4 regions of the Streptomyces sp. NBC_00461 genome follow, and region 1 is predicted to be linked to each of the others. Evidence: riboswitches for the same ligand, from Rfam matches in the RefSeq annotation. Region 1 holds a riboswitch; each other region holds the start of a gene.
What was found. Region 1 has a riboswitch for cyclic di-AMP ahead of OG870_RS19130 (transglycosylase family protein). Riboswitches for the same ligand answer to the same signal wherever they lie in the genome.

Region 1 (7,837 bases):
CAGATGTAGTCGGTGCCCTGGACCTGGAGGGTCGGGGCGCAGTCGACGTGACCGCGGGGGCCCAGCGGCAGGCCGTAGCGGGACAGCACCGGGTTCGGCTTGACGCCCGCCGTCCACACGATGGTGTTGGAGTCGACCTCGAGGCCGTTCTTCAGGACGACGTGGCCGTCGACGCAGGAGTCCATCGAGGTGGAGAGGTAGATCTCCACGCCGCGGCTCTCCAGGTGCTCCTTGCCGTAGGCGCCCAGCTTCGGGCCGACCTCGGGAAGGATCTTGTCGGCGGCGTCGACGAGGATGAAGCGCATGTCCTCGCGGGACACGTTCTTGTAGTACTTGGCCGCGTCGCGGGCCAGGTCCTCGACCTCGCCGATCGTCTCGGCGCCCGCGAAGCCGCCGCCGATGAAGACGAAGGTGAGCGCCTTGCGGCGGATCTCCTCGTCCTTCGTGGAGTCGGCCTTGTCGAGCTGCTCAAGGACGTGGTTGCGCAGGCCGATGGCCTCCTCGACGCCCTTCATGCCGATGCCCTGCTCGGCGAGGCCGGGGATCGGGAAGGTGCGGGAGACCGCGCCGAGCGCGATCACCAGGTAGTCGAAGGGCAGCTCGTACGCCTCGCCGACCAGCGGGGCGATCGAGGCGACCTTGCGGTCCTGGTCGATGGTGGTGACCCGACCGGTGAGAACCTCCGCCTTCGGCAGCACGCGTCGCAACGGGACGACGACGTGGCGCGGGGAGATGTTGCCGGCGGCGGCTTCGGGGAGGAAGGGCTGGTAGGTCATGTACGACCGGGGGTCGACGACCGTGACGGTCGCCTCGCCGTAGCGCATCTTCTTCTGGATACGCCGAGCTGCGTACAGGCCTACGTACCCACCGCCTACTACGAGGATCCTGGGACGCTCCGTGGTGCTCATGCCATCGAGTATCCACCCGCCTCAGGGGGGTCGCTCGTGCGCCCCTTCACAAGCTCTTGCAGGGGGTGTGTTATCCTCCGCGACTCACATGCCACAGGCCTCGGCAGGGCGGGTGGCTCCGGGAGCGGTACGTCCCGTTGTCAATGCCGCGTGAGCTGCCTCTCCGGGTCCAGAAGGTGGCCGTGAGACCCTCCGGAACACCCCCGCGGAAGGCCCTCTCGCGACCCTCTCACCTGCCCCTATTGAACGCGTTCAAGGGCCTGTTGACCCCCGGAAGGTCCAACGGGGCGCTCTTTCGTGCTTCCACCGGGCGGAATTCCTTGTGAAGAACTTCACGAACTTTCCCGGCGGCGTGTCGCCGAAGGGCCCCGAAAGGCCCCACGGCCGCGCTCATACGCTATCCGACCTGCTCGTCCGAGAGCTACTGATCGGTAACGAAGGAGACCTAAGCCACCGACCACGCGATGCCGTCGAGGATGTCGTGCTCGCTCACCACGACCTCCTCCGCCCCGGTCCGCTCCATGATCGAGAGCAGTACGAGGGCCCCCGCCGCGATGACGTCGACGCGCCCCGGGTGCATGGAGGGGACGGCTGCCCGCTCGGCGTGGGTGGAGTGAAGCAGCCACTCGGTGATCTCGCGGACCTTGTCGTGCGGGACACGGGAGTGGTGGATGCGCCGCGAGTCGTACTCGGGCAGTTCCTGCGCGATCGCCGAGATCGTCGTGACCGACCCGGCGAGCCCGACCAGCGTGCGCGCCTCGCTGAGCGGAACCGTCTCCTCGGCGACATCGAGGGCCCGCTCGATGTCGGCCCGCATCGCCGCGATCTGCTCGTCGGTCGGCGGGTCGGTGACGGCGCCCTCCCGCACCAGGTGCCGCTCGGTCATCCGCACACAGCCGACGTCGACCGAGCGCGCCGCGCGCACGTGCTCCTCGCCCACGACGAACTCGGTCGAGCCGCCGCCGATATCCACGACGAGATACGGCTTGGCGAGGTGGTCGCTGCCCGTCAGTTCCCTGGTCGCGCCGGTGAAGGAGAACTCGGCCTCCTGGTCGCCGGAGATGACCTCGGGTTCGACGCCGAGGATGTCGAGCACGCCGCGCACGAACTCGTCGCGGTTGTCGGCATCCCGGGAGGCCGAGGTGGCCACGAAGCGCAGTCGCTCGGCGCCGTGCTCCTTGATGATCGCGGCGTACTCACGGCAGGCGGCGAACGTCCGCTCCAGCGCCTCGGGGGCGAGCCGCCCGGTCCGGTCGACGCCCTGTCCGAGCCGCACGATGGTCATGCGCCGGTCCAGATCGACCAGTTCACCGGTGTCCGGGTCCGCGTCGGCGACGAGGAGACGGATGGAGTTGGTACCGCAGTCGATGGCAGCGACCCGGGTCATGGTGTGAGCCCTTCTGCGTGAGCTTTTGAACGCCGGCCAGGTGTCTTCAGACCGACCGGCACTTGAGAACACCGGTCAGGCATCGTCAGCCCGTCCGGCGTTTGAGGACGAGGCCGTTCAGGCCGAATCGGGGGTCCGGGGGCGCAGCCCCGGGGGGTCGCTGCCCCGGGGACGCGATGGCACCACCGGTCACTCCTCGGCTGCACCCGGCGGCACAACACACGGCCCCTTGAGCCACCACTCCGGCAGCATCGCCAGTGCCTCGTCGCCGAGGGGGTTCACGCCAGGCCCCGCGGCCAGAGAGTGCCCCACCAGCACGTGCAGACACTTCACCCGGTCCGGCATGCCACCGGCGCTCGGGAACCCCTCCAGCACCTCGATCTCGTCCCGGCGCCGGATGTAGTCCTCATGCGCGGAGCGATACGCGGCGGCAAGTTCCGGATCGGACTGCAGCCGCTCCGTCATCTCCTTCATGACGCCGTTCGCCTCCAGCGTGCCGATCGCCGAGGCGGCGCGCGGGCACGTCAGGTAGTACGTCGTCGGGAAGGGCGTGCCGTCGGGCAGGCGCGGCGCCGTCTCGACGACGTCCGGCTGACCGCAGGGGCAGCGGTGCGCGATGGCGCGCAGCCCGCGCGGCGGCCGCCCTAGCTGCTGCTTGAAGGCCTCGACGTCCGCGTCGGTGGGCTCGGTGCGCGGGGTGGGCGGCGGGGGCGTTTCCATGCCTGTACTGAATTCCTCTGTCGGTTACTGGTCGGAGGCGTCTGACTTGTCGACCCCGTCCCAGACGTTCGTGTACCAGGGGCGGTCGGCGGCGCCGAGTTCGGCCCGCGACTGCTTGGCGGCGTTCGGGTCGATGACGACGTAACCCGTCTCGCCCGGCATCACATAGTGCAGCCGCAGCCGGATCTGCTGCTCGGCGTACGCGTCGTCCTGCCAGCGTGCCTTCAGGTCGCGCAACTGCTCGACCCGCTCCTTGGCCTGTGCCTTCTGCCGCCGGAGGTCGGCGATGTCGGAGCGCTGGGAGACGTACTGCCTTATGGGATACGCGAGGGCGACGACCAGCGAGCACAGGACCAGGGCGAGCAGCGCCGCCCGGCCGGTGAGGCGCGAGCGGCGGGCCTGGCGCTTGGTCTGGGAGCGGTAGACACGGGCCGCCGTCTGCTCGCCGAGCAGCTTGATCCTGGTCGCGGTGGAGAACCGGTCCCGGTCCTTCACGGCCATGTTCCCCGCCTCCCGTTCACACGCGCGTACGTCCCCGCACACGGTACGGGACCGGTACGGGGACGTACGTACGACTGGCTAAGGATTGACCCCGGAGGGTCAGCCCGGAAGGTCAGACCTTGAAGCGCGGGAAGGCCGAGCGGCCCGCGTACTCCGCGGCGTCGTCGAGGATCTCCTCGATGCGCAGCAGCTGGTTGTACTTGGCGACGCGGTCCGAGCGGGCCGGGGCGCCGGTCTTGATCTGGCCGCAGTTCACCGCGACCGCGAGGTCGGCGATGGTGACGTCCTCGGTCTCGCCGGAGCGGTGGGACATCATGCACTTGAAGCCGTTGCGCTGGGCCATCTCGACGGCGTCCAGGGTCTCGGTCAGCGAGCCGATCTGGTTCACCTTGACGAGCAGGGCGTTGGCGGTGCCCTCCTCGATGCCGCGGGCCAGGCGCTCCGGGTTGGTGACGAACAGGTCGTCGCCGACGATCTGGACCTTCTCGCCGATCCGGTCGGTGATGACCTTCCAGCCGGCCCAGTCGTCCTCGTACAGCGGGTCCTCGATGGAGACGAGCGGGTACGCGGAGACGAGCTCCTCGTAGTACTCGGTCATCTCGGCGGCCGAGCGGGACTTGCCCTCGAACTCGTACTTGCCGTCCTTGTAGAACTCGGACGCGGCGACGTCGAGCGCGAGCGCGATCTGCTCGCCGGGGATGTAACCGGCCTGCTTGATGGCCTCGATGATGAGATCGAGCGCGGCGCGGTTGGACTCCAGGTTCGGGGCGAAGCCGCCCTCGTCGCCGAGGCCGGTGGACAGGCCCTTGGTCTTCAGCACCTTCTTGAGGGTGTGGTAGACCTCGGCGCCCCAGCGCAGGGCCTCGGAGAAGGACTCCGCGCCGATCGGGGCGATCATGAACTCCTGGATGTCCACGTTCGAGTCGGCGTGCGAGCCGCCGTTCAGGATGTTCATCATCGGAACGGGCAGCAGGTGCGCGTTCGGGCCGCCCAGGTAGCGGAAGAGCGGGAGGTCGCTGGCCTCGGAGGCGGCGTGGGCGACGGCCAGGGAGACGCCGAGGATGGCGTTGGCGCCGAGGGAGCCCTTGTTGTCGGTGGCGTCCAGGTCGAACATGGCCTGGTCGATCAGGCGCTGCTCGGTGGCGTCGTAGCCGACGAGCTCCGGGCCGATCTGCTCGATGACGGCGAGGACGGCCTTCTCGACACCCTTGCCGAGGTAGCGGTTGGGGTCACCGTCGCGCAGCTCGATGGCCTCGAAGGCGCCCGTGGAGGCGCCGGAGGGGACGGCGGCACGACCCGTGCTGCCGTCGTCGAGGCCTACCTCGACCTCGACCGTGGGGTTGCCTCGGGAGTCCAGGATTTCCCGGGCTACGACGACGTCGATGGACGGCACGAGCATCTCCTTCATGAATGTGACGCGGCTACCGCAGTAGCGCAGTGGCTCTGCGAGACGAGCCTAACCGCCTCCGGCCGATCGGCCACGCTGCCGACCATCCCTTGAGCAGAACCGAGAGTAAATTGTTTCCGAACGGAACAAAGCGTGGACGCAAAAAGAACCCCGCCCCGGTGCGTACGGGGGAACACGCACCGGAGCGGGGAGCCCGTGGGGACGGGGGCCTCACGTGTCCTCCATGGTGGAGGACACGGATGGGCGGGCGCTGTGGTTCAGCTACCGGCGGGCCGTCACTTCAGGTGCAGCTGCTGGCCCGGGTAGATGAGGTTGGCGTCGGAGACGATGTCCTTGTTCAGCTTGAACAGCTTCTGCCAGCCGCCCTTGACGCCGTGCTTCTCGGCGATCGAGCTGAGGGTGTCGCCCTTGACGACCTTGTACTCGCCGTCGCCCTTCTTGACCTTCTTGCCGGTCGGGGTGGTGACGGTCTTCTGGCTCTTCTCGGTCTTCGCGGCCGGGCGCTCGGAGGAGCGGGAGGCGGCCTGCGAGTCGGCCGAGCGGTTGGCGGTGCTGTTGCTGCTGGAGGCACCGGCGCCGTTGTAGGCGGCGCTGGACAGGCCCGTGCCGCAGACCGGCCAGGCGCCCTTGCCCTGAGCGGCGAGAACCTTCTCGGCGACGGCTATCTGCGCCGACTTGGAGGCCTGGTTGGCCTGCGCGGCGTAGGCGGTGCCGCCGTACGCGGCCCAGGTGGACGCGGAGAACTGCAGGCCGCCGTAGTAGCCGTTGCCGGTGTTGATGGACCAGTTGCCGCCCGACTCGCACTGGGCGACGGCGTCCCACTCGGAGGCGGTGGCGGCGGAGGCGCTGCCGGCCGCCATCAGCGGGGCGGCGATGGCGACACCGGTGACGCCGGCGATCGCGGCGGCGCGGGTGGCCTTGGACGGACGACGGTGCTTGCCCTTGCCGGAAAACAGCATGGTGGATCCCCTCACCGACGCCTGCGAGGTGAGCTGTCGGGTTCGGGCCGGTTGAGTTGCCCGGCCACGCACCTCCCGGTGCGCGGCTTAACCCCAAGCCGGTTCCGGCGTCGGAGGCCGTGAGGCCTCAACTGCCGGACCCGGCGCCTACCTTGGGTCCCCCGCTCCTGCCTACGGCGCTTTACGCGACGACTGTTCCCGTACGGCCGCTGGCAGGATTCGGCGTTGCGGCAGCCGGGGCTCGTGTTGACGAGCGGTGACGACCGTAGACACGCGATCCGGGGAATTTCAAAGACGATCAGGGCTTCTGAGACTCATCCCACACTTTCACCAAACCGGACATTCCACAGCGAAAGGTGACGCGAACTCCCGTTGTTTTTCGCCCTATTCGGCAGGGAGTCGCAGGGTCTGACCGGCGACGATACGGTTCGGGTCGCTACCGAGAGCCTTCTCGTTCTCGGCATAGAGCGCGTGCCACCCGCCGTCCAGGTCAAGGGAGTCGGCGATGGAGGCGAGGGTGTCGCCGGCGTGGACCGTATACGTGTCGTCCGTGCGACTGTCCGTCTTGACCCCTTCGGCCCCCTCGGCGCTGGCGCCGCGATGGCGGCCGGTGCCGATCGAGCCGGTGTCGACGAGGCTCCAAGAACCCACTTCCTCCTGGATATTGCCCGAGTCGTCACCCTTTGCCCGATCTGCGGACGAACCGTCGCGACGCTGTGCGTCACGCGAGGCCGTCTCGGACGGGGAGGTGGAGGGTGAGGCCGATGTGCCGGATTCGGTGGAGTTGTCCTTCGCGTCCCCGGAGGCGGAAGGGGAAGTGCTGGACGACGCACCGGAGGATGAATCCGACGAAGAGGAATCACTGGACCCACTGGATCCATTACCGGAGGAGTTGGACAAACCGGTGGAGTCGGAGGAGTCAGAGGAATCGGACGAACCCGAACCGTCGTCCAGAATGCCCGTGTCGACGTCGGCCGAGTCCGAGTCCTTGTTCAGGCCCGAGGTCAGTCCGCAGAGGTGGAAGGCGCCGACGCCCTGGTCGTCCAGGAGCTTCTCGGCGACGGCTATCTGCTGGCTGCGGCTGGCCAGGTCGGCGCTGGGGGCGTAGTCGAGGCCGCCGTACTTCTCCCAGTTCTTCTGGGTCAGCTTGAGTCCGCCGTAGAACCCGTTGCCGCTGTTCTCGCTCCAGGCGCCGCCGGTCTCGCACTTCGCCACCTTGTCCCAGGTGGTGCCGTCGGCCGCGTGCGCGGAGGCTGCCCCGAGGAGGGGGATGGCGATGGCGGAGCCGGTCACCCCGGCCGCGACGAGGAGTGCCGGAGCCTGACGGGGGCGACGGTGTCGACCGTTCCCGGAGAGCATGCGGGGGCCTTTCGCGAGACAGCAGTGATCGGCGCGGCGCATGGTGCTCGGCACCGCGCTGGTGGGTGAACGTATCGGCAGTCGATCACTTGTCACAAGTTAATGCCGCGTAGATCACGTGAAGATCACGGAGTTGAACGCGTGTCATCTTTGACCGGTCCGCCGCGGCGGGACGTTCACCAGCGGCTCCCGATACGGTCGTCCTGTGAACGTCCCCAACACCGCCCCCGAACTCTTCACCTGGGAATTCGCCGGTGACCCCTACCCGGCCTACGCATGGCTGCGCGAGCACTCCCCCGTCCACTGGACGAAGCTTCCCAGCGGGGTCGAGGCGTGGCTGGTGACCCGCTATGCCGACGCGCGTCAGGCGCTCGCGGACGGGCGGCTGTCGAAGAACCCCGCCCATCATGCCGAGGACGCGCAGGGCAAGAGCAAAACCGGCATCCCGGGCGAGCGCAGCGCCAATCTGATGACGCATCTGCTCAACATCGACCCGCCGGACCACACCCGGCTGCGGCGCCTCGTCTCCACGGCGTTCACTCCGCGCCGGGTGGCCGAATTCGCGCCGCGCGTGCAGGAGTTGACGGACGATCTG
Region 2 (7,837 bases), 3.2 Mb from region 1:
ACGGAGGCGGCCAAGTGACCGAGCTCACCACGATGGAGTTCCACCCGCAGCCCCAGGCCGGCGAGGCAAGGCCCTGGGCCTTCCCCGCCCCGGAGCGCGGCGCGCTCGGCAACGGCCTGACCGTCCTGCGCTGCCACCGCCCCGGCCAGCAGGTCGTCGCCGTAGAGGTGCTCCTGGCCGCGCCCCTGGAGGCCGAGCCGGCCGGTTTCGAAGGCGTCGCCACGATCATGGCGCGGGCCTTCTCCGAGGGCACCGACAAGCACTCCGCCGAGGACTTCGCCGCCGAACTGGAGCGCTGCGGCGCCACCCTCGACGCGCACGCCGACCACCCGGGTCTGCGCCTGAGCCTCGAAGTGCCGGCCTCCCGCCTCGCCAAGGCGCTCGGTCTGCTCGCCGACGCCCTCAGGGCACCCGCCTTCGCCGACAGCGAGATCGAGCGGCTGGTCCGCAACCGCCTGGACGAGATCCCGCACGAGCTGGCCAACCCCTCCCGCCGAGCCGCCAAGGAGCTCTCCAAGGAGCTGTTCCCGGCGACCTCGCGCATGTCGCGCCCGCGCCAGGGCACCGAGGAGACCGTCGAGAAGATCGACTCGGCGGCCGTACGCGCCTTCTACGACCGGCACGTCAGGCCCGCCACGGCCACCGCCGTCGTCGTCGGCGACCTCACCGGCATCGACCTGGACGCGCTGCTCGGCGAGACCCTGGGCGCCTGGACGGGCTCCGGGGGCGAGTCCCGTCCGGTACCGCCGATCACCGCCGACGACACCGGGCGCGTGATCATCGTGGACCGTCCCGGCTCGGTCCAGACGCAGCTGCTCATCGGACGCGTCGGCCGCGACCGGCACGACCGTGTGTGGCCCGCGCAGGTGCTCGGTACGTACTGCCTGGGCGGCACCCTCACCTCCCGTCTGGACCGCGTCCTGCGCGAGGAGAAGGGCTACACCTACGGTGTGCGCGCGTTCGGCCAGGTCCTCAGGTCCGCCCCGGACGGCTCCGGCGCCGCGATGCTCGCGATCAGCGGCTCCGTCGACACCCCGAACACCGGCCCGGCGCTCGACGACCTTTGGAAGGTGCTGCGCACGCTCGCCGAGGGCGGCCTCACCGACGCCGAGCGCGATGTCGCCGTACAGAACCTCGTCGGGGTGGCGCCGCTGAAGTACGAGACCGCGGCGGCCGTGGCGAGCACGCTGGCCGACCAGGTCGAGCAGCACCTGCCGGACGACTACCAGGCGACGCTGTACCAGCAGCTCGCCGCCACCGGCACCGTGGAGGCCACCGCGGCGGCCGTCAGCGCCTTCCCCGTGGACCGTCTGGTGACCGTCCTCGTCGGTGACGCGGCCGAGATCAAGGAGCCCGTCGAGGCCCTGGGGATCGGCGAAGTCACCGTCGTGGCAGCCGAGTAGAGGACCGGTCGGCGCCACGCGCGTGGGGGCCCTGGTGACTGATGAGTCACCAGGGCCCCCTAATGTCCGAATTGGGGGAGAGGTTGCCTGTCTGACCTGTGGCATGCACTACAAAACGCGTGATCCGTTTGGGAATTGAAAGTCGCCCCGCTTAGCGTCATCCGGTCTGTCCGTCAGGCACAGCGCCGCATCCGCGGCACCGGACAGTCATCGCCGAGTCCCCCTATGGCGCGAGCCAGGGGAGCCGGGGACCCACCGCAGTCCCTGGGGTGAATCGGACGCCCGCGCCCAGCGAGGGGGTCCGTAGGAGACCTTCCTGCTCCGAACCCGTCAGCTAACCCGGTAGGCGAGAGGGAAGGAAAGGAACAGCCACCACATGGCGTTCACGCGCGCCACCGGGAAGCACCGTCGTCCCACGCGGATGCACCGCACCACCACCCGCGCCGCAGGGGTCGCGGCTCTCGCCGCCACCGGCGTCGTCGGCGCCCAGGCCGCTCCGGCCCTCGCCGCCGAGAGCTCCGTCGAGCAGACCGGCCTCAACCCTGTCATCACCATCGGCGACACGATCGCCGACAAGATCGACGCCCAGGCCGACGCCCAGAAGCAGGCCGCCGAGGAGGCCGCCCGCAAGAAGGCGGCCCTGGAGGCGGCGCGCAAGAAGGCCGCCGCGAAGGCCGAGGCGGAGCGCGAGGCCAAGGAGCGCGCCGCGCGCGAGGCAGAGCGCAAGCGCCTCAACACCTTCGTCGCGCCGATCTCGAACTCGTACGTCTCGACGGGCTACAAGACCGGCGGCTCCCTGTGGTCCTCCGGCAGCCACACGGGCATCGACTTCCACGCCGCGAGCGGCACGACCGTCCACGCGGTCGGCGCCGGCACCGTCGTCGAGACCGGCTGGGGCGGCGCCTACGGCAACCAGATAGTGATCAGGATGCACGACGGCATGTACACCCAGTACGGCCACCTGTCGTCCATCGGTGTCTCGGTGGGCCAGACGGTCACCCCGGGGCAGCAGATAGGCGTCTCCGGCGCGACCGGCAACACCACCGGACCGCACCTGCACTTCGAGGCCCGTACGACCGCCGAGTACGGCTCGGACATCGACCCCGTCGCCTACCTGCGCTCGCACGGCGTGAACGTCTGACGACGGATCGCAGGACAACGGCGAAACCCCGGCTCCACCAGCCGGGGTTTCGCCGTTTTCCGTAGCCCTGCTGTCCAAAAAATATCCATGGATTCCGGCCTCCCGTCGGAAATTCCGGCTCTGTGCAATAGAGTCACGGAACACACGTCAATCATCGACGTTTCACGGGGATTAAGTCGGAGGTCGGTCATGCGTATTCCGGCGCACTCGGTGTGCACGGCGATCCGGGACGACATCGTCGCCGGTGTCCACGAGCGTGGCGGCCGCCTCACCGAGGAAGTTCTGGCCCGCCGCTACGGCGTCTCGCGCGTTCCCGTCCGCGAGGCCCTGCGCACGCTGGAGGCCGAGGGCTTCGTGGTGACCCGACGGCACGCGGGCGCCTGCGTGGCGGAACCGACCGAGCAGGAGGCCGCCGACCTGCTGGAGATGCGCATGCTCCTGGAGCCGCTCGGTGCCTCACGGGCCGCCCAGCGGCGCACCGAGGCCCATCTCAAGGTCCTGCGCGGCCTGGTGAGACTGGGCCAGGAGCGGGCCAGGAGGGGCAACAGCGAGGATCTGCGCTCCCTGGGGAACTGGTTCCACGAGACGCTCGCCCAGGCCTCCGGCAGCCCCGCGCTGACTTCGATGCTGACCCAGCTGCGCCACAAGATCGCCTGGATGTACGCCGTGGAGGCGCCCGCCGACCCCGTGGAGTCCTGGGCGGAGCACGGCGCGATCGTCGACGCCGTGGCCCGCGGCGACAGCGAGCGCGCGCGGGCGGTCACGACGCTGCACACCGAGCGTTCCAGCGGGGTGCACCGGCTGCGATTCGCCCCCGGTGCCGATCGCGCCGACCGTGTGAGGAACTCGCAACATGCCGTAAACATGTCGAGCCTGCGTCATTAACACGGGCGCCGTATACAAAGACAAGAGAATTCGCGGGGGTTTATCGATGCTGCCCGCGATCGAGAATTCCACGGTCTCGGAACAAGAAATGCGAAGGGCTCGCCCGGTAATTCGGACGAGCCCTTCTGCGGTGCCGTGATCAGACGGTCTCGGGGAGCTCCTCGAGACCTTCGGAGACCAGCTTGGCCAGACGGTCGAGTGCGGCGTCCGCACCCTCGGCGTCGGAGGCGAGGACGATCTCCTCGCCACCCTGGGCGCCCAGGCCCAGGACGGCCAGCATGGAGGCCGCGTTGACGGGGTTGCCGTCGGCCTTGGCGATCGTCACGGGGATACCTGCGGCCGTGGTGGCCCGGACGAAGATGGATGCGGGGCGGGCGTGGAGGCCCTCGGCCCAGCCGACGTTGACGCGGCGCTCAGCCATGTGATGCTGCCCTTCAGAGTCTCAGGGTTGTCTAGACCAGTTTCCCACAACGTGAAGCATGTCCGGAGCGGTCCTTCGTCCCGTCCGGGGCGGGTCGTCGGACCGCGGCCTCGGCCCGACTTGCGTCCTTGTTCAGTTCTCCGCGGACTGCCGTGTTCTCCACAGACTGCCTCGCGCCGTTGTCGGACGCGAGCCGTACTCTGGGGCCCATGCAGACCTCGCCGGACCGGCACGAGTACCCCGCGCACTGGGAGGCCGACGTGGTGCTGCGCGACGGCGGCACCGCGCGCATCCGCCCCATCACCGTTGATGACGCCGAGCGCCTGGTCAGCTTCTACGAGCAGGTGTCGGACGAGTCGAAGTACTACCGCTTCTTCGCGCCCTACCCTCGCCTGTCCGCCAAGGACGTCCACCGCTTCACGCACCACGACTTTGTGGACCGGGTGGGACTCGCGGCCACGGTCGGCGGCGAGTTCATCGCCACCGTACGCTACGACCGCATCGGCGCCGATGGCATGCCCGCGTCGGTGCCGGCCGACGAGGCCGAGGTGGCCTTCCTCGTCCAGGACGCCCACCAGGGGCGCGGTGTCGCGTCCGCCCTCCTGGAGCACATCGCCGCCGTCGCCCGCGAGCGCGCCATCCGCCGCTTCGCCGCCGAGGTGCTGCCCGCCAACGTCAAGATGATCAAGGTGTTCACGGACGCGGGCTACACCCAGAAGCGCAGCTTCGAGGACGGCGTCGTACGCCTGGAGTTCGACCTCGAACCCACCGACCGCTCCCTCGCGGTACAGCGCGCCCGGGAGCAGCGCGCCGAGGCGCGGTCCGTACGGCGGCTGCTCGTGCCGGGCTCGGTCGCCGTCGTCGGCACCGGGCGCACGCCGGGAGGCGTGGGCCGCGGCATCCTCGACAACATCCGCGACGCCGGCTTCACCGGGTCGCTCCACGCCGTGAACAAGGCACTTCCCGAAGACGTCAAAGAACTCGACGGCGTCCCGGCGCACCGTTCGGTGCGGGACATCGACGGGCCCGTCGACCTCGCGGTCGTCGCCGTGCCGGCCGAGCAGGTCCCCGAGGTGGTCACCGAGTGCGGCGAGCACGGTGTGCAGGGGCTCGTCGTCATCTCCGCCGGGTACGCCGAGAGCGGGCCCGAAGGACGCGAGCGCCAGCGCGAACTCGTGCGGCACGCGCGCACGTACGGCATGCGCATCATCGGACCGAACGCCTTCGGGGTCATCAACACCTCCTCCGACGTACGGCTGAACGCCTCGCTCGCCCCCGAGATGCCCCGCCCCGGCCGGATCGGGCTGTTCGCACAGTCCGGCGCCATCGGCATCGCGCTGCTGTCCCGGCTGCAGCGCCGCGGCGGGGGAGTCACGGGCGTCACGGGCGTGTCCACCTTCGTGTCCTCCGGCAACCGCGCGGACGTGTCCGGCAACGACGTGATCCAGTACTGGTACGACGACCCGGACACCGATGTCGTCCTCATGTACCTGGAGTCCATCGGCAACCCCCGCAAGTTCACCCGCCTCGCCCGGCGGACGGCGGCGGCGAAGCCGCTGGTCGTGGTCCAGGGCGCCGGCAGCGCCCCCCAGGGACATGCCGTACGGGCGACACGGCTGCCGCACACGACCGTGTCCGCGCTGCTCAGGCAGGCCGGCGTGATCCGCGTGGACACCATCACCGAGCTGGTCGACGCGGGGCTGCTGCTCGCCCGGCAGCCGCTGCCGGCGGGGCCGCGGGTGGCGATCCTCGGGAACTCCGAGTCGCTGGGGCTGCTGACGTACGACGCGTGTCTCTCCGAGGGACTCAGGCCCGCGCGACCGCTGGACCTGACGACGGCGGCCTCGGCGGGCGACTTCCACGCCGCCCTGTCGCGCGCCCTCGGGGACGACTCGTGCGACGCGGTGGTGGTGACGGCCATCCCGGCGATCGGCGAGGGATCGCCCGGGGACGCCGAACTGGCGGAGGCGCTGCGATCGGCCGCGGAGGCGGTCCCCGGAAAGCCCGTGCTGGTGGTGCACGTGGAGCTCGGCGGGCTCGCGGAGGCGCTGTCGGCCGCGACGAGCACCGCACCGCAGCCCGACACCGCGGCCTCCGGCACCCGCCGGCTCCGCCCCTCGCAACAACTGCCCGCCCCGGTACGGGCACCGCAACCCACCGCCCCCGACACCGGCCCCCGCCTCATCCCCGCCTACCCCGCCGCCGAGCGCGCCGTCCGCGCCCTCGCCGAGGCCGTGCACTACGCCCAGTGGCGGCGGGAAGCGGCCGAGCCCGGCAAGGTGCCCGAGTACGAGGACATCGACGAGAAGGGCGCCGCCCGGCTCATCGGCGGCATGCTCGCGCGCGGGCAGGGCCTCACGCTCGGCACCGCGGAGACCCGCGACCTGCTCGGGCGGTACGGCATCGCCGTACGCGAGGCGGTTCCCGCCTTCACCCCTGACGACGCCGCGCGGGCCGCCGCCGGCATCGGCTACCCCGTCGCCCTCAAGGCCACCGCCCCGCACCTGCGGCACCGTGCCGACCTGGGCGGCGTACGGCTGGATCTCGCGGACGAGGAGCAACTGCGGCGGGCGTACGCGGAGTTGACCGAACTCTTCGGGAAGCCGGAGGAGCTGCGACCGGTGGTGCAGGGGATGGCACCACGCGGCGTGGACACGGTCGTACGGGCCGTCATCGACCCGGCGGCCGGAGCCGTCCTGTCGTTCGGGCTCGCCGGAGCCGCCTCCCAGCTGCTCGGCGACATGGCGCACCGGCTGGTTCCGGTCACCGACCGGGACGCGACCTCGCTGGTCCGGTCGATCCGGACGGCACCGCTCCTGTTCGGCTGGCGCGGCTCGACGCCCGTGGACACACCTGCGCTGGAAGAGCTGCTGCTGCGTGTGTCACGGCTGGTCGACGACCACCCGGAGGTCGTGGCGGTGACCCTGGAGCCGGTCGTCGTCGCACCCCAGGGCCTGAGCGTTCTCGGCGTCTCCGTCCGCCTGGCCCCGCCACCCGTCCGCGACGACCTCGGCCCGCGCACGCTCCCCGTCTACTGAGACGTGTCACGGAGACGGCCATGACCGGTGCCTCGCAGCCAGTGCACCCCCTTAGGATGGACGTCATGGCCAAGACCAGTACGACGACCCAGGGGCTGCGAGCGGCGATCGAGCGCAGCGGCTACTACCCGGCCCTCGTGGCCGAGGCGGTGGAGGCCGCCTTGGGCGGCGACTCCATCCGGTCGTTCCTGGTCCACCAGGAGACGACGTTCGACCAGAACGAGGTGCGGCGGCACGTGACCGTGCTCGTCCTCACCGGCAACCGCTTCATCGTCAGCCACACCGACGAGCAGGCGGCGGACAGCACCTCCCCGACGCCGTACGCGACGACGTCGACGGAGTCGGTGAAGCTCGGCCGGATCTCGTCGGTCGTGGTCAGCCGGGTGGTCGCCAACCCGGAGAAGTACACGGTGGGCACACTGCCCCGCGAGGTCGTCCTCACCATCGGCTGGGGCGCCGTCTCCCGCATCGACCTCGAACCCGCCGCCTGCGGCGACCCCAACTGCGAGGCCGACCACGGGTACACCGGCAGCTCGACCGCGGACGACCTCAGCCTGCGGGTGAGCGAGGCCGGGGACGGACCGGAGACGGTCCGCCAGGCGCTCGCCTTCGCCCAGTCGCTCTCCGAGGCGACCGCGGACACCACCCGCTGATGTCGCAGTCCGCACCCTGGGACACCGACCCGGAACCCCTCGCCGTCGACTCCGCGCCGCTGCCCGAGTACGGCAGCGGCTCCCTCGCCGACCTCCTGCCCACGCTGGCCGCCGGCATGGCCGTACCGGGCATGACGGCCGCGATCACCGAGCTGGCCCCCGCCGACCGGAACTGCGTGTTCCTGATCGACGGGCTCGGCTGGGAGCAGCTGAGGGCGCATCCGGACGAGGCGCCCTTCATGACCTCGCTCCTCGGCAGCTCGCGCGGCGGCACCGGCCGCCCCCTGACCACCGGC
Region 3 (7,837 bases), 4.4 Mb from region 1:
GACGGAACGACCCCGCGCGCGGCCGCGCACGCCATCGTCGCGGACCGGCTGCCGGTGATCGCGGAACGGTTCGGCTGGTACCGCTGACGACGGGCCGCCAACCGCTGTCCTCGGCTCTGTTCACCCCCGGCTCTGGGAGGCCTTCAGACAACCCACGGTTTCATGGCCGCCGAACGGCCCACCGCCCTGAGCGGGATGCCGGATGCGGGGAGGCGTGATGCGGCGATCACGTGGCCCGATCTGTACCCGGCCGAACTCGCCAAGTAATGACCTCGCCCGGCACCGTGAGCGGCGACGGAATAGGGTGACCGCGTGGCGAGAGTGCGGTTGAGCGTGGCCGAGCGGCGCGAGGAGCTGCTGCGGGCCGCCATCGGGCAGATCGAGGCGCGGGGCGTGGCGGCGGTCAGGATCGCCGACGTGGCCTCGGCGCTCGGCGTGAGCAACGCGCTGGTGCTGTACCACTTCTCGACGAAGGAGAAGCTGGTCGCCGCGGCGTTCACGTTCGCGGCCGAGGACGACCTCGGGCATCTGCGCAAGCTTCTCGGCCGCCGGACCACGGCGCTGCGGCGACTGCGGTCGGCCGTGCGCTGGTACGCGCCGACGGGCCAGGCCAAGGGCTGGCGCCTGTGGATCGAGGGCTGGGCGGCTGCGCTGCGCGAGCCCGCGCTGCAGGAGGTCACACGGGACCTCGACAGGGAGTGGAAAGCTGCGATCGCCGAGGTGATAGCTGAGGGCGTGGCCGCGGGCGAGTTCCGCTGCCCGGACCCGCAGAGTACGGCTCTGCGACTGACGGCCCTGCTGGACGGGCTCGCCGTTCAGATGACGTCGTACGCCGGTGCGGTGTCCCGCGCGCGGGCGCAGGAGTGGGTGGAGGAGGCGCTGGCGCGGGAACTGGGCCTGGAGCGGGCGGCGTTGACCACCTCCGAGCAGTGAGCTCGCCGCACTGGGCGAGGACTCACTACCGGCAGACGAACCGCTTTCACACCCTCGAGCAACCCGCACACCACCGTCCGGCAACCGCGCTCAGGCGACCGAAGCGATCCGCATCTTGATGTCGTCCGGCGACAGCGCGCCCTTCGCCGTGACGTGATCCCCGGACGACTCACCGCGCAGCCGACGGCCGATCCACGGCACCAGGTACTCGCGCGCCCAGTGCACGTCGTCCCGCCGGACATCGAGGGTGCCGCGCGGCGGGAGCAGCGGCCAGGGCTGGTCCGGGTCGGCCGGGACCTCCAGGCCGAGAACCTGCCCGGCGCGCAGCGCCACGCGCGTGTGCCCCTCGGGCGAGAGGTGGAGCCGGTCGTCGTCCCAGGCCCGGCGGTCCTGGACGGTCTTCAGGGACCACAGGTCGAGCACGGGGCAGCCGTACCGGTCGGCGACGGCCCGTACATGACCGTTGTAGGTGGCGATCTTGCCGCGCAGGTGCTTGAGCACGGGAACGTTACGGGTGTCGAAGCCGGTCGTCACCATGACGGTGCCCACGGCTTCGGTGAGCCGGAGGATCGCCCGCTCGAAACGCTCGGCGACCTCGTCGGGGTCGGTGCCGGGCCTGATGATGTCGTTGCCGCCCGCACAGAAGGAGACCAAGTCCGGGGCGAGCTCGACGGCTTGCGGGACCTGCTCCTCCACGATCTGGTCGAGAAGTCTGCCGCGTACGGCGAGGTTCGTGTAGCCGAAGTCGCCCTCGGGCCTCCGGTCCGCGAGAAGCACCGCGAACCGGTCGGCCCAGCCGACCATCGCACCGTCGGGGCCGGGATCGCCGACGCCCTCGGTGAAGCTGTCCCCCACCGCAACGTACGACCCGATCACTGATCTGCTGTCACTCTTCGAATCGTCTGCCACATCGACCATGATTCACCTTCGAATGTGACCTACGCGACCGTAATACAGGGTTGACGGACGGTGAGATAAGCCACGTCTAAGTGTTGGCCAAGCCCGGAATAAGCCTCCGATCAGGGATGTTGAGGGGCGAACCGCGCGGCCAGGGCGGCACCGGCGGCGAGGCGGAGCCAGACGTGGCCGGGCGTAGCCGGACGCACCGAAGGCCGGACCCGGGGATCGGGGTCCGGCCTTCGGCGGCGTGACGGGCGCCGCGTCCCCACGCACTGGCGAAGCCGCGCGGGAGCGGTCGGCGGTGGGTCAGCCGACCGCTACGCCCTTGGATCGGAGGTAGGCGACCGGGTCGACGTCGGAGCCGTAGTCCGGCGTGGTGCGGATCTCGAAGTGCAGGTGCGGGCCGGTCACGTTGCCGGTCGCGCCGGAGAGACCGAGCTGCTGCCCCTCGGTCACGGTCTGGCCGGCCGAGACGGAGAGCTGGGAGAGGTGGCCGTACTGCGCGTAGTAGCCGTCGGCGAGCTTGATGACGACCTGGTTGCCGTACGCGCCGCCCCAGCCCGCGGAAACGACCGTGCCCGCACCGACGGCCTTGACCGGGGTGCCCGTCGGGACGACGAAGTCGACGCCGGTGTGGTACCCGCTGGACCACATGCTGCCAGGCACGTGGTAGCCGGTGCCGATGGTGGCGCCCGACACCGGGAGGGTGAAGCCGGTGGCGGTGGAGGTCTGCGTGGCGGTCGTCTTGTTCGAGGACGAGGACGCCTTGGGCGCGGACGAAGAAGACGGCCGGGACGACGACTTGGTGGTCGCGGTGGCCTTCTTGCCGAGCGTGAGCTTCAGGCCCGGGTGGATCAGCGACGGATCGCCGCCGACGGCCCGGCGGTTGTCCGAGTAGAGCTTCTTCCAGCCGCCGGCGACGTGCTGCTGGTCGGCGATCTTCGAAAGGTAGTCGCCGCCCCGCACCGAATAGGTCCGCACGCCCGCGTGGTGCGCGGCGCTCTTCTTCTCGGCCGCCTTCTTCTCCACGGCCGGAAGGGACTGGACGGTCTTTTGCGAAACCGACTGGGAAACAGACTGCGTTGTTGCGGCATGGGCGCCGGTGGCACCCATGAGCGGTAGTGCGAGTGCGGCGCCACCGGTACCGGCGACGGCGATGGAACGGGTGAAGCGCTGGGGCTTCGGGCGGCGGTGCTTACCCTTCGCGGGCATGACGAATTCCTCTCCGGCGCCTACGAGGTGAGCTGTCGGGTGCGAGCTGGAGATGCCCGGCCGCGCATTTGACGCGGCTTTACCCCAAGCCGTTCCGGAGACCGGAACAGGCAGTGATACCTGTGGGTCCCCCGCTCCTGCCGTTCACGGGTGAGTTGTGCGGGCACCGGGCGGCGGCAGGATTGGGCGTCCGTCCGGATTGGTGGCGAACGTAAGCGACCGGGACGCAAAGGGACAAGTGATGGTTCCCTGCGAATGCGTTTCTGTTGATCCCTTGCGAGAAATCCCGGTGACCGTGTGTGAATTCCGAGGTCGCCCCTTTGGACAAACCCCCTTGTAAAGCAAGTGAATTACGTGGACATGACGCGCCACGTTCGGTCACGAATATGACGCTCCTCACGCACCCTCAGCCCAGGAGCCCCTATTCCGGAGCGAGTTGGAATGAAGGGAAGTAAAAGAGAACACAAGGGAGCGAAGAGGAGCGAACGGCACTAAAGATGGCCAAAGGCGGCAGAAGTTCAATCAAGATGCCACTTCGGACAGACAGGTCAAATGCGACGCAGGCGGAAAACTGCCGCGTCGAGGTCACCGCGCAACCCGGTGCGCAGTCCGTGATGCAGGAGTACGGCACCTCTGTGAACTTCGCCCGTTTCGCGGCATTCATACGACGCTGTCGGGTCGAGGCCCTGCAATCGCAGCGCCGGCACGGGTTCCCCGTAGCTCTGCGCCTGAAGCCACGCGAGGACGACCGCCTCGTCGCCACGCACGTACTGCACCGCACTGAGCCCGCCCCGCGGAGGCCGCAACCGGTACAGGTCTCCGTGCTGCACGAGCGGACGGATCTCCTTGTAGAGGGCCACCCACTCGCCGGCCTCGGCCAGCTCCTCCTCGGTCCACTGGGCGAGGTCCCCGCCGACCCCCAGCACGCCGGCCATGGAGCTGACGAAGCGGAAGCGCAGCGAGCTGACCCTCCCGTTGAGCTGGGTGTTGGGGCTGTCGGTGACCCAGGCGGCCATCACGCGCGCGGGGTGGATCTGGCTGAAGCCGTGCTGGATGGCGAGCCGGTCGAGCGGGTCTGTGTTGTCGGAGGTCCACACCTGGTCCGTACGGCCCAGGATCCCGAGGTCGATCCGGCCGCCACCACCCGAGCAGGACTCGAAGGCAACGCCCGGGTGGGCCGCGCGCAGCCGATCCAACAGGCCGTACAGCGCCCGGACATGGTCGATCCACAGCCGCTGCGGGTAGGGGTCGTCGGGCCAGCCCGCGTCGGTGAAGCAGCGGTTGAAGTCCCACTTGACGTAGTCGATCGGGGCACTGGAGAGGAGCCCGTCGAGCTGCCCCCAGAGGTACTCCTGGACGTCCTCCCGGGCCAGGTTCAGTACGAGCTGGTTGCGGAATTCCGTCCGCTTTCGTCCCGGTTGGAACTGCACCCAGTCGGGGTGGGCGCGATAGAGCTCGCTGTCCGGGTTGACCATCTCCGGCTCGACCCAGATGCCGAACTGCATGCCGAGGGCGTGCACATAGTCCGCGACCGGCTTCAGGCCGTTCGGGAAGCGGTCGGGGTTGGGGGTCCAGTCGCCGAGTCCGGCCCGGTCGCTGGTGCGCTTGCCGAACCAGCCGTCGTCGACCACGAACAGCTCGACGCCGATCGCCGCGGCCCGCCGGGCGAGTGTCCCCTGCTGCTCCTCGGAGATGTCGAACTCGGTGGCCTCCCAGGAGTTGAACAGCACCGGCCGGTCCCGGTCCGCGTCCGGGATGACGTACGCGCGCTGGTAGGCGTGCCAGGCGCGGCTCGCGCCGCCGAAGCCGCCGTCACTCCACAGGCCGGCGAAGACGGGCGTCGCGTACGACTCCCCCGCGTCCAGGCGCAGCAGCCCTGAGTCGTCGTATCCGGCGCCGCCGGTGATCTGCACGCGCGCGTCCGCGAGCTGCGCGACTGCGATCCGCCAGGAGCCCGACCAGCCGAGCGCGCAGCCGTAGACCTCGCCGCGCTCCTCGGTGGCGTCGGTGTCGAGTGCGACCCAGGGCAGATGCTGGTGCCCGGTGTGGCCGCGGCGGCTGCCGAGGACCTTCTCGCCGTAGGTGAGAAGAGAACTGGTCAGCCGGGACTCGGCGGCCCAGCGTCCATGCAGCTGGGACAGCCGCCAGTCCTCGCGCTCGGGCAGCGTCCAGGTGGCGGAGTCTGCCCGCAGCAGCTCCAGGGCGGCCCCTTCGTTGTCGAGAGTCACCCAGCGTTCTACGACGTCGTGCCGCATCCGGTAGTGCAGGGTGAGCGTGAGCCCGCCGTCACGGAAGCGCAGGCGCAGCTCGCCGTCGTCTCCGCCGTCGGCCTCGTACGCCTCGAAGTGCCACTCGGTGCCGCGCCGCTCGTCGGTGCGCACCGACAGGGCGGGCCGCGCGAAGCGGGGGCCGCCCTCGACCGGGTACTCCTCGTGGCCGTCGAGCTGCGACTCGAAGGGCCGGTAGTCGGGCAGCGGGCGGACGGCGAGCGCCTCGGCGTCGGCGAGCGCGAGCCGGGGGCCCCAGTGCAGGTGCAGCAGTTCGTCGCCCTCGGTGAGATGGACGGCGTAACTGCTGGTCGGCCCTGAGAGGAGCCACGTACGGCCGTTGGCGGAGATCTCCAGCATCAAGCCCTCACACATTCGAACAGGTGCGATCAATGGCCAACATCATCAAGTGCTTCGGGGCCTGTCGGCAACGCCTGTGGACAACTCATTGCCTGAGGAATCCATGTCGTATCGTCGAAAGCGTGCCCGCCGACGAGCCCGTCGGCCTGGCTGACTGGGAGGAGCCCCCGTGACGCAGCAGATCCCGTCGACCGAGCCGGAGCTGGCCGGAGTCCGCAATTTCCGCGATGTGGGTGGGCTCCCGGCCTCGGACGGACGGCGGGTGCGGTACGGGGTGCTGTTCCGCAGCGGCCATCTCGCACACGCGACGGAGGAGGATGCCGCCTTCCTGACCTCCCTGGGCCTGCACACGGTCTTCGACTTCCGCAATGCGGCGGACCAGAAGCTGGAGGGCCCCGACGTCGAGCTGCCGGGCGTACGGAACGTGAACCTTCCGCTGACCGATCCCGCGGACGGCGCCGAGTTCTGGAAGATGGTCCGCGACGGCGAGATCGACCAGCTGCGCGGCATCCTCGGCGACGGCAAGGCGGCCAACCGCATGATCGTCTCCTACCGCACGATCATCAAGGAGCGCACCGCCGAGCACGCGCGCGTACTGCGCTCTCTCGCGAAGGACAGCGTGCCCGCGCTGATGCACTGCGCTGCGGGCAAGGACCGTGCGGGCCTGTCGATAGCCGTGACGCTGCTCGCCCTGGGCGTGGAACGCGAGGCGATCATCGCGGACTACCTGGAGTCGAACGCCAAGCACCGCCGCTACAAGGTGCACCGCAGCGGCAGCTCCGCCGCCGGTTACTCCCCCGAGGTCATGGAGTTGCTCAGCCCTCTGTTCGAGGCGCGCGCCGAGTATCTGGCTGCGGCCTTCGAGACAATCGAGGAGACGTGGGGCGACGTCGACACCTACCTGGAGCAGGGCCTGGAGTTCACCCCGGGATTCCGCGAGGGCCTGCGCGAGCGGCTCCTCGACTGAACGGGTGAGCCCGCCTCACTGTCGCACTACCTCACTACCTCACTACCTCACTACCTCACTACCTCACTACCTCACTACCTCACTGTCTCACTGCCTCACTGCCTCACTGATCTTCGCCCGCTCCGTCTACTTCGCCCCCACCGAGAACAGCAGGTAGATGAAGGCGGCGAAGAGGTGTCCCACCGCGATGTAGACGATCAGGCGCACCCACAGGGCGCGAGGGAACTTCTCCTCCATGTTCCTGTCGCTCATGCCATGTCTCCGGTGATCGGGCCCAGGCACAGCGTGGCCGTGGGGCTCTGCAGAAGGGTGTGGACGAACAGGAGCTCGACCCCGTCGGGGTCCTCGGCGGCGATCCGGTGCGGGGTCAGCGAGTCGAAGTGCGCGCTGTCTCCGGCGGTGAGCCGGTGCGTGGCGTCCCCGAGGCGCAGCCGCAGCCGCCCCTTGAGGACGTACAGCCACTCCTCGCCGGGGTGCACGCGCACGATGTCGCCCTGCGAGCCGTGCGGTACGTGGACGCGCAGGGCCTGCATGCCGCGGCCTGATGCGCCGGCCTGCCAGTAGGTCCAGCCGCCCGCCACGGTCGGTTCCATGTCGGCGGCGCGTACGACGGCGTCCCGGTCGGCGACCGTCTCGCCGAGCAGCTCCGAGACGGTCGTACCGTAGATACGGGCGAGGGCGAGCAGCATCGGCAGCGACGGCTGGCGCTGTCCGGTCTCCAGCCGGGAGAGATGGGCCGGTGACAGTCCGGCGGCGCGGGCCGCGGCCTCCAGGGTGAGGGAGGCCTGGCGGCGCAGCGCGCGGAGCTGTGGTGCGACGGTGGGCAGGAATTCCTCCGGCCCGGCCGACGAGCCCGGTGCCGCGCGCCCGGGCTCCGGCTCGGCCTCTGTCTCTGTCTCGGGAGAGCTCATGCTCTCCATTCAGCCGGAGATTTGCCTCTGCGGCAAATTTCTTGCCTCAGAGGCAAAAGACCCGCCGCTATGCCTATCGGTTGGCGACCGCCTGCTTCACCAGTGTCTTGCCGAAGTCCCACATCAGGCCACCACCGCTGTGCGCGTCGTCCATCACAGCCGTGAAGGCGTCGACGAACCGGTCCACGTCCTGCTCTCCGATGATCAGCGGCGGGATCAGCTTGATGACTTCCAGATGGTCTCCGGAGACCTGGGTGAGGATCCGGTGCCGCTGCAGCAGCGGTACG
Region 4 (7,837 bases), 2.0 Mb from region 1:
CGGTGCGCTGACCGAAGTGACGGTTCTGGGGCCCCGGCAGATGGCGAGCTGCTATGAGCCGCCGCCCCGCATATATGCACGGTCCACGAGGTGAAGGGCGGGGCGGTGTCGGACGCCCCGTGAGCCCCTGTTTAAGCTCCGGCCTCATGGACGTACTCATCCATCTCTTCGTCGGCCTGCACATCATCGGCATCGCCGCGCTGCTCGGCGGCTTCCTCACCCAGATGAAGGCGATGGGGCAGGGCACGGCCCGCTTCGTCCCCGGCATGCTGCACGGGGCGCTGACGATGCTGGTCACCGGCGCGATCCTGGTCGGCCTCAACCAGGCCGACGGCCATCACGTCAACACCGTCAAGATCGGCCTGAAACTGGCCCTGCTGGTCGTGATCCTCGGCCTGGTCTATGTGAAGCGGGACGACGAGACGGTCGACAAGAGCATGTTCGGGGTGGTGGGCCTGCTCACCACGGCGAACATCTTCATCGCGGTGCTGTGGACCTGATGCCGACGCGGGCCGAGGTGACGGCCCCCGCGGCGACGGCCACCCATGCCGCCACGGCGATCCACAGCAGCACCTGCCCGGGCCCCTTGAGCCACGGGACGTCGAGGGCGGCGGAGGCGGACAGCACGGCCGCCGCCGTCATCCCGATCGGGAACACGGTCGCCCAGCGGCGCGCGTCGTAGCCGAGCCGCGGCCGGACCACCTCCGCGACCAGCAGTACGGCGCACCAGGCGATGTCGAGCACGAGCAGCGCGACGGTGACGGCGCGCAGGACGCCGCGGTCGTCGTCGTTCCACAGGTACAGGCGTGCGCTGTCCGCGGTGAGAAGCCTCGATCCGGCGAGCGCCGAGATGGCGAGCGCACCGCCCGCCACCCAGTGGTCCCCGTGGCCCTGAGTGAGCTGCCGCAGGTCGAAGCGGGTCAGCGCGAAGCCGTAGAGCACGAGCCCGAGCCAGAACAGCACGAGTGCCGCGTGCGCGAGCCATGCCGTCGTCTCGGCTGCGGCGAGCGTGGCGCCGAGCACCGCGAGCCCTTGTGTGGCCACGCAACACAGGAACACCGAGCCCGGCATGCGATGCCACCAGTGCCGTACGACGTCGACGAGCAGCACGGGCCACAGCACGGTCGCCAGCGCGAGCAGGGCCTCGGCGAGGGCCTGCCATCCGAGGGCGGAGAACCGGGTCCCGAGGACGGCGGTCGCCGCGACGGCGGTGAGCGAGTCCGGTGTCCGCGCCTCCGCCAGCCACTTCTCCCGGTCCCGCACCAGACGCACGGCGAAGTCCGCGGCCATCCCCACCCAGGCGACACAGGCCAGGACCAGGGCGATCCGCGACACCACCTCGTACCCCGTCAGATGCAGCCCGACCGACACGATGCCGGTCGCCATCACGGCGGCCCCGGCCGCCGGCGGACGCTGCGCCCACCAGGCGCGGAAAGCGGAGGAGGCGGACATGGGGCCGAGCCTAGGGAGCCCTGCCGCCCCGGGGGCGCGGGGCACGCGCGCGTGGGTCCAAAAACACCTGCACGCGCGCGTGCCCCGCTCCCGGGTGCCTCAGGCCGGCCGCACCACGCTGTGGATGATCGATTCGCCGCCGTAGTAGACCGACTCCTCGCGGACGTACGCACCGGGCTTCGGGGCGTGGATCATCATGCCGTTGCCGATGTAGATGCCGACGTGGCTGATGTCGTCGTAGAAGAAGATCAGGTCGCCCGGCTGTGCGTCGGCCAGGGGGACGGTGGTGCCGGCGTTCACCTGGTCGTAGGTGGTGCGCGGGAGGCTGACGCCGGCGGCCTTCCAGGCGGCCTGGGTGAGGCCGGAGCAGTCGTAGGAGCCGGGGCCGGTGGCGCCCCAGACGTACGGCTTGCCGATCTGCGCACGGGCGAAGGCGAGCGTCTTCTCGGCCTTCGTGGCGTACGAGGAGCCGGTGCCGGAGGTGCTGCCCGAGTCCGCGGAGGAACCGCTCCCGCCGGCCGAGGCCTCCTCCTTGGCCTTCTGCTCGGCCGCCTGTCGCTCGGCCAGCTCCGCCGCCTTGCGCGCGGCCTCCTGCTCCTTCTTCCGCTGGATCGCCGCGAGACGCGCCTTCTCCTCGGCGGTCAGCTTCGACAGCAGCTCGCGCGCGCCGGAGAGCTTCGCCTGCACCGTGGACTTGGCCGTCTGCAGGTCGCTCTGTGTCTCGGTGAGCGTCTGAAGGCTCTTGGAGGCCTCCTGCCGCTTCTTCATCGTCGCGGACTGCTCGGTGAAGTAGTCGTCGACCGCGCTCTTCTGGCGGGAGGTCAGCCGGCCCATCAGCTGCGTCTGGTCGAAGTAGTCCTGCGGCGAGTCGGCGAGCAGGAAGGTCGCCGTGTCGGGTGCGGCTGCGCCGGTCCGGTACTGGGCGGCGGCGTAGGAACCGAGTTCCTCCCGCTCCGCGTTGAGCTTCTGGGCGCGCTGGGCGACATCGTCGAGGAGGGTGTCGACGCGCTTGCGCTGCGTCGTGGTCTTCTCTTTGGCCGCGTTGTACTTCTCGGTGGCCGACTCCGCCTGGCGGTAGAGGTCGTCGACCTTCTTCTCGACCTCCTCGAGACTGGGCTGCCCGTCGGTGGCGGGGGCGGCATTGGCCGACTGGGACAGCAGGGCCACGGAGGTGAGGGCGGCCGTGGCGAGAGCGGGGGTGCGTATGCCTGCTACGCGCGTTACAGCGGGGCGTGACTTACGGTGCGACGCCAAGGGAGGCGACTCCTTCCACGTTCCGCCTACCGAGTTAGCTGTCGGGTTCGGGCGGGTGGTTCGGAAGGGTTGCCCTATGGTCCGCCCCCGGATGGGAGTCGGACCGATTCACCCCGGGATCGGTGGGTCCCCGGCTCCGGATGCGCGGCGGCACACCGGACTCGGCGGAGGCTGCGCGGCCCGGCGACGTTCGCCGGTGGGTGTCGTGCGGCCTGCTCGGAACGGTAGCCAACTCGTGTGGCCCGTGTGAAGGTTGATGTTCGATATGCCCGATACGTTTTCGTGACCTTGGGTCAGGACGTCGCGCAACGTGGTCCTTACGGAATGATCTGCGTAGATTTATACGTATTTTGACCGGGCTGGCGGCATGCGCCCGCTTCCTGGCGCTAACTTCCAGCCAGCCGCGGTCAGATGCCGCGGCGGGTGAGGGGGTACGACCATGACAAAGCGTGCAGCACTCGTCATCGGCACATCGGCACATCGGCACATCGGCGCATCGGTCGCCCTGGCCGCCACCGCGGGCATCGCACCCGCGAGCGCCTCCGGCGGGCACTTTGACGGCAAGCCGGTGATCCGCGTGATCGCCAAGGGCCTCGACCATCCGCGCCGGCTCTCCTACGACCACGGCCGTCTGTACGTCGCCGAGGCCGGCCGCGGCGGAAAGAAGTGCCTCGGCGAGGGACCCGAGGGCCCTACCTGCATCGGCCTGACGGCGGCGGTCAGCAAGGTCTTCCGGGAGGGGGACGCCTGGAAGCACCACCGCCTGGTCGACGGCCCGTCCTCGGCCGGTGCGCCCGACGGCGGCTTCGCGGTCGGCCTGAACGGCGTCTCGGCCCGCCACGGCAGTGTCTGGGGTGTGGAGACCCGGGCCCCGCCGGAGGCCGGTGTGCCCACTGCCCCGCCCTGGAACAAGCTCGGCAAGCTGCTGTCGATCGACCGTGGCAGGGCGAGGATCGCCGCCGACATCTCCGCCGTGGAACTGAAGTACAACCCGCACAAGACGGCCGTCGACTCCAACCCGTACGCCGTCCCGGCCCTCCCCGACGGCCGCGGGATCGTCGCGGACGCGGCCGGCAACGACCTGATCGTGGTGTCCAGGAGCGGCAGGGCCCGCCAGTTCACGGTCTTCAGGGACCACGACAAGCACGAGGCCGTCCCCGCCTCCCTGGCCCTCGGCCCGGACGGCAACCTCTACGTCGGCGAGCTGAACGGCGAGCCCGCGAAGCCCACCGCGCGCGCGTGGCAGGTCGACCCTTGGAGCGGAAAGATCCTCGGCTGGAAGCCCGGCTTCGGCGCGATCACGGGCATCGGTTTCAACAAACGGGGCGACCTGTACGTCAGCCGGCTCTTCGCCGGAGTCGTGACCAAGGTCTCGGGCGCCAGGCGTACGGACGTGAAGGTGCCCTTCCCGGCAGGCGTGGCCGTCGACCCGCGGGGCGGCACGGTCTACGTCTCGGCCTGGTCGGTCGCGGACCGTGACGGCACGGTCCTGGAGGGCAGGAAGACGCAGGGCGGCCAGATCTGGAAGATCCGCGGCTTCTGAGACCGAGGCCCACGAGACCCCCGATTCGGCGGAAGTTCTCGGGGCGGCGGCGGGCTGTCAGTGGGGCACCCTAGACTCGGAAGGCGATGAGCAGCCTCTTTGACGACAGCTTCCTGGCGGATCTCAAGGCCCCCCGCGGCCACGAGGAAGAATCCCCGCCGCCGCCCGAGGACGATCACCTGCCGGAGCCCGTTCCGGACGATCTGTTCGGCGGGAAGTTCGACGCGCCCCCGGACCGGGACGCCTACTACCGCGACGGCGCCCCGCGCCCGGCGATCGACGCCGCCGCACTCCTGGACGGGCTGAACGAGAACCAGCGCGCGGCCGTCGTCCACTCAGGCACCCCGCTGCTCATCGTGGCGGGCGCCGGCTCCGGCAAGACCCGCGTCCTCACCCACCGCATCGCCCACCTCCTGGGCGAGCGGAACGTGCACCCGGGCCAGATCCTCGCGATCACCTTCACCAACAAGGCCGCGGGCGAGATGAAGGAGCGCGTCGAGCAGCTCGTCGGCCCGCGCGCCAACGCGATGTGGGTGATGACCTTCCACAGCGCGTGCGTGCGCATCCTGCGCAGGGAGTCGAAGAAGCTCGGCTTCACCTCCTCCTTCTCGATCTACGACGCCGCCGACAGCAAGCGCCTGATGGCCCTGGTCTGCCGCGACCTGGACCTCGACCCCAAGCGCTATCCGCCGAAGTCCTTCAGCGCCAAGATCTCGAACCTGAAGAACGAGCTGATCGACGAGGAGGACTTCGCCGCCCAGGCCACGGACGGTTTCGAGAAGACCCTCGCCCAGGCCTACGCCATGTACCAGTCGCGGCTGCGCGAGGCGAACGCCCTCGACTTCGACGACCTGATCATGACGACGGTCAACCTGCTGCGCGCCTTCCCGGACGTCGCCGAGCACTACCGCCGCCGCTTCCGCCACGTCCTGGTCGACGAGTACCAGGACACCAACCACGCCCAGTACGCGCTCGTACGGGAACTCGTGGGCACCGCGCAGCGCGCCGACGAAGCTGACGTACCGCCCAACGAGTACGACCTCCCACCCGCCGAACTGTGTGTCGTGGGCGACGCCGACCAGTCGATCTACGCCTTCCGCGGCGCGACGATCCGCAACATCCTCCAGTTCGAGGAGGACTACCCGGACGCGACGACGATCCTCCTGGAGCAGAACTACCGCTCCACGCAGACGATCCTCTCCGCGGCCAACGCGGTCATCGAGCGCAACGAGTCGCGCCGCCCCAAGAACCTGTGGACCAACGCGGGCGCGGGCGCGCGCATCACCGGCTACGTCGCCGACACCGAGCACGACGAGGCCCAGTTCGTCGCCGACGAGATAGACCGCCTCACGGACGCGGGCGACGCGAAGGCGGGCGACGTCGCCCTCTTCTACCGCACGAACGCCCAGTCCCGCGTCTTCGAAGAGGTCTTCATCCGCGTCGGCCTGCCCTACAAGGTCGTCGGCGGCGTCCGCTTCTACGAGCGCAAGGAGGTCCGGGACGTCCTGGCCTACCTGCGGGTGCTGGCCAACCCGGAGGACTCGGTGCCGCTGCGCCGGATCCTGAACGTGCCCAAGCGCGGCATCGGCGACCGCGCGGAGGCCATGATCGACGCCCTGTCCCAGCGCGAGAAGATCAGCTTCCCGCAGGCGCTCAAGCGCGTCGACGAGGCGTACGGCATGGCCGCCCGGTCGGCGAACGCCGTCAAGAAGTTCAACACGCTGATGGAGGATCTCCGGACGATCGTCGAGTCGGGCGTCGGCCCGGCGACCGTCCTGGAGGCGATCCTCGAACGGACCGGCTATCTCGCCGAGTTGCAGGCCTCCACTGACCCGCAGGACGAGACCCGGATCGAGAACCTCCAGGAACTCGCCGCCGTGGCCCTGGAGTTCGAGCAGGAGTCCGGCGAGGGCGAGGAGCCCGGCTCGCTCGCCGGCTTCCTGGAGCGCGTCGCGCTGGTCGCCGACTCGGACCAGATTCCGGACGAGGACGAGGACGGCTCCGGGGTCATCACGTTGATGACCCTGCACACCGCCAAGGGCCTTGAGTTCCCGGTCGTCTTCCTCACCGGCATGGAGGACGGCGTCTTCCCGCACATGCGCGCCCTCGGTCAGACGAAGGAGCTGGAGGAGGAGCGGCGGCTCGCGTACGTGGGCATCACGCGCGCGCGTGAACGGCTGTATCTGACGCGGTCGTCCCTGCGCAGCGCATGGGGCCAGCCCTCGTACAACCCGCCCTCGCGGTTCCTGGAGGAGATTCCGGCGCAGCATGTCGACTGGAAGCGGACGGGCGCCACGGCACCGGTCGCCTCCGGCCCGGTATCCGGAGTGGCGGCCTCGCTGTCATCCTCCCGCTCACGCTCGTCGGCATCGGGCGCGTCCGGCTTCGCCACCCGCCGGGCCTCCGACAAACCGGTGGTCTCGCTGGCGGTCGGCGACCGGGTCACCCATGACCAGTTCGGACTCGGCACGGTCGTGGCGGTGAAGGGCACGGGCGGGAACGCGGAGGCGACGGTCGACTTCGGCGAGGCCAAGCCGAAGCGGCTGCTGCTGCGGTACGCGCCGGTGGAGAAGCTGTAGGAACAACGGGCGTGGGACCTGGGGGCGTGGTCCTCGGGTCCCACGGTCCTACGTGGGGTCCAGGCCGTGGCTGCGCAGCCACGGCAGCGGGTCGATCGCCGAACCGCCGGCCGGCCTGACCTCGAAGTGCAGGTGCGGACCGGTCGAGTTGCCCGAGTTCCCGGAGTAAGCGATCGGCTGGCCGGCCTTCACCGACATACCGGTGGAGACGCGGTAGCTGGAGAGGTGGCAGTACCACGTCTCCGTACCGTCCTTCGCGGTCACGATCATCATGTTGCCGTACGCGCTGTTCCACTGCGTGCGGACTGTGCCGTCGACCGCGGACATCACCGTCGTGCCGTACGAGACCGGGAAGTCGATGCCGGTGTGCACGGACATCCAGTTGATGCCTGCCTGGCCGAAGTAGGCGCTGAGCCCCTTCTGGGCGACCGGAAGTGCGAACTTCGGGCGCAGCCGCTCCTTGCGGGCCGCCTCCTCCGCCGCCTTCTTCTTGTCGGCCGCCTGCTGGGCCTTGAGGTCGATGCGCTCCTGCGTACGGCTGGCCCGGTCGGCGAAGTCGTCGGCGCCGGCGGAGAGGCTCTGGATCTGGGAGTCCAGCTTGTTGTTCGCGGCGGCCGGCTTCACCGCGTGCGCGTCCGACGCGCTCGCGGAGGTGTCCTGGTCGCCGCCGAAGGTGCCCACGGACGCGGCGGCGATACCGGCCACGCCCATCACACACGCCGAGGGCACGGCGATCGTCAGCAGCGCGGAGCGCTTGGCGGGCGCACGGCGGCGGGAACGGCTCCCGCTGCGCGAGGCCGCGCGCGACGCCGGAGCCGGCGTGACCTCTTCCTGGTCGTCGAGGAGCGGGGCGACGGGGGCGACGGAGGGCAGCTCTCCGGTGGCGTCCAACTGGCCGCCGTCCGGCGTGGGCTGGTCGTACGAGCCCTGCTCGGCCTGCTGTTCGTAGTCGTCGGCGGGCGCGGCCGTGTCGTCGCCTTCGTGGCTCCCGGCGTTCCACTGCGTGGCG

Region 2: linked by a shared signal. The riboswitch ahead of OG870_RS33835 (M23 family metallopeptidase) and the one ahead of OG870_RS19130 (transglycosylase family protein) in region 1 are both predicted to bind cyclic di-AMP.
Region 3: linked by a shared signal. The riboswitch ahead of OG870_RS39200 (M23 family metallopeptidase) and the one ahead of OG870_RS19130 (transglycosylase family protein) in region 1 are both predicted to bind cyclic di-AMP.
Region 4: linked by a shared signal. The riboswitch ahead of OG870_RS28655 (C40 family peptidase) and the one ahead of OG870_RS19130 (transglycosylase family protein) in region 1 are both predicted to bind cyclic di-AMP.

The regions. Positions count from the first base shown of each region.
Region 1 covers NZ_CP107902.1:4,085,860-4,093,696, forward strand. Annotated here, with positions in the region: gene OG870_RS19105 (NAD(P)/FAD-dependent oxidoreductase) at 1-908, opposite strand, end outside; gene OG870_RS19110 (Ppx/GppA phosphatase family protein) at 1,354-2,295, opposite strand; gene OG870_RS19115 (DUF501 domain-containing protein) at 2,485-3,015, opposite strand; gene OG870_RS19120 (FtsB family cell division protein) at 3,040-3,516, opposite strand; gene eno (phosphopyruvate hydratase) at 3,629-4,915, opposite strand; gene OG870_RS19130 (transglycosylase family protein) at 5,200-5,883, opposite strand; cyclic di-AMP (ydaO/yuaA leader) riboswitch at 5,887-6,072, opposite strand; gene OG870_RS19135 (LysM peptidoglycan-binding domain-containing protein) at 6,268-7,242, opposite strand; gene OG870_RS19140 (cytochrome P450 family protein) at 7,448-7,837, shown strand, end outside.
Region 2 covers NZ_CP107902.1:7,257,779-7,265,615, forward strand. Annotated here, with positions in the region: gene OG870_RS33825 (M16 family metallopeptidase) at 1-18, shown strand, start outside; gene OG870_RS33830 (M16 family metallopeptidase) at 15-1,403, shown strand; cyclic di-AMP (ydaO/yuaA leader) riboswitch at 1,605-1,767, shown strand; gene OG870_RS33835 (M23 family metallopeptidase) at 1,780-2,544, shown strand; gene OG870_RS33840 (GntR family transcriptional regulator) at 2,734-3,429, shown strand; gene OG870_RS33845 (HPr family phosphocarrier protein) at 3,569-3,850, opposite strand; gene OG870_RS33850 (bifunctional acetate--CoA ligase family protein/GNAT family N-acetyltransferase) at 4,060-6,888, shown strand; gene OG870_RS33855 (DUF5998 family protein) at 6,954-7,541, shown strand; gene OG870_RS33860 (alkaline phosphatase family protein) at 7,541-7,837, shown strand, end outside.
Region 3 covers NZ_CP107902.1:8,457,961-8,465,797, reverse strand. Annotated here, with positions in the region: gene OG870_RS39215 (glutamate dehydrogenase) at 1-87, shown strand, start outside; gene OG870_RS39210 (TetR/AcrR family transcriptional regulator) at 313-933, shown strand; gene OG870_RS39205 (SGNH/GDSL hydrolase family protein) at 1,024-1,809, opposite strand; gene OG870_RS39200 (M23 family metallopeptidase) at 2,140-3,045, opposite strand; cyclic di-AMP (ydaO/yuaA leader) riboswitch at 3,048-3,217, opposite strand; gene OG870_RS39195 (alpha-galactosidase) at 3,594-5,672, opposite strand; gene OG870_RS39190 (tyrosine-protein phosphatase) at 5,842-6,639, shown strand; gene OG870_RS39185 (DUF6126 family protein) at 6,766-6,891, opposite strand; gene OG870_RS39180 (helix-turn-helix domain-containing protein) at 6,888-7,550, opposite strand; gene OG870_RS39175 (aspartate aminotransferase family protein) at 7,624-7,837, opposite strand, start outside.
Region 4 covers NZ_CP107902.1:6,083,042-6,090,878, forward strand. Annotated here, with positions in the region: gene OG870_RS28645 (hypothetical protein) at 147-500, shown strand; gene OG870_RS28650 (tellurite resistance/C4-dicarboxylate transporter family protein) at 478-1,452, opposite strand; gene OG870_RS28655 (C40 family peptidase) at 1,552-2,706, opposite strand; cyclic di-AMP (ydaO/yuaA leader) riboswitch at 2,715-2,866, opposite strand; gene OG870_RS28660 (ScyD/ScyE family protein) at 3,146-4,249, shown strand; gene pcrA (DNA helicase PcrA) at 4,336-6,828, shown strand; gene OG870_RS28670 (M23 family metallopeptidase) at 6,877-7,837, opposite strand, start outside.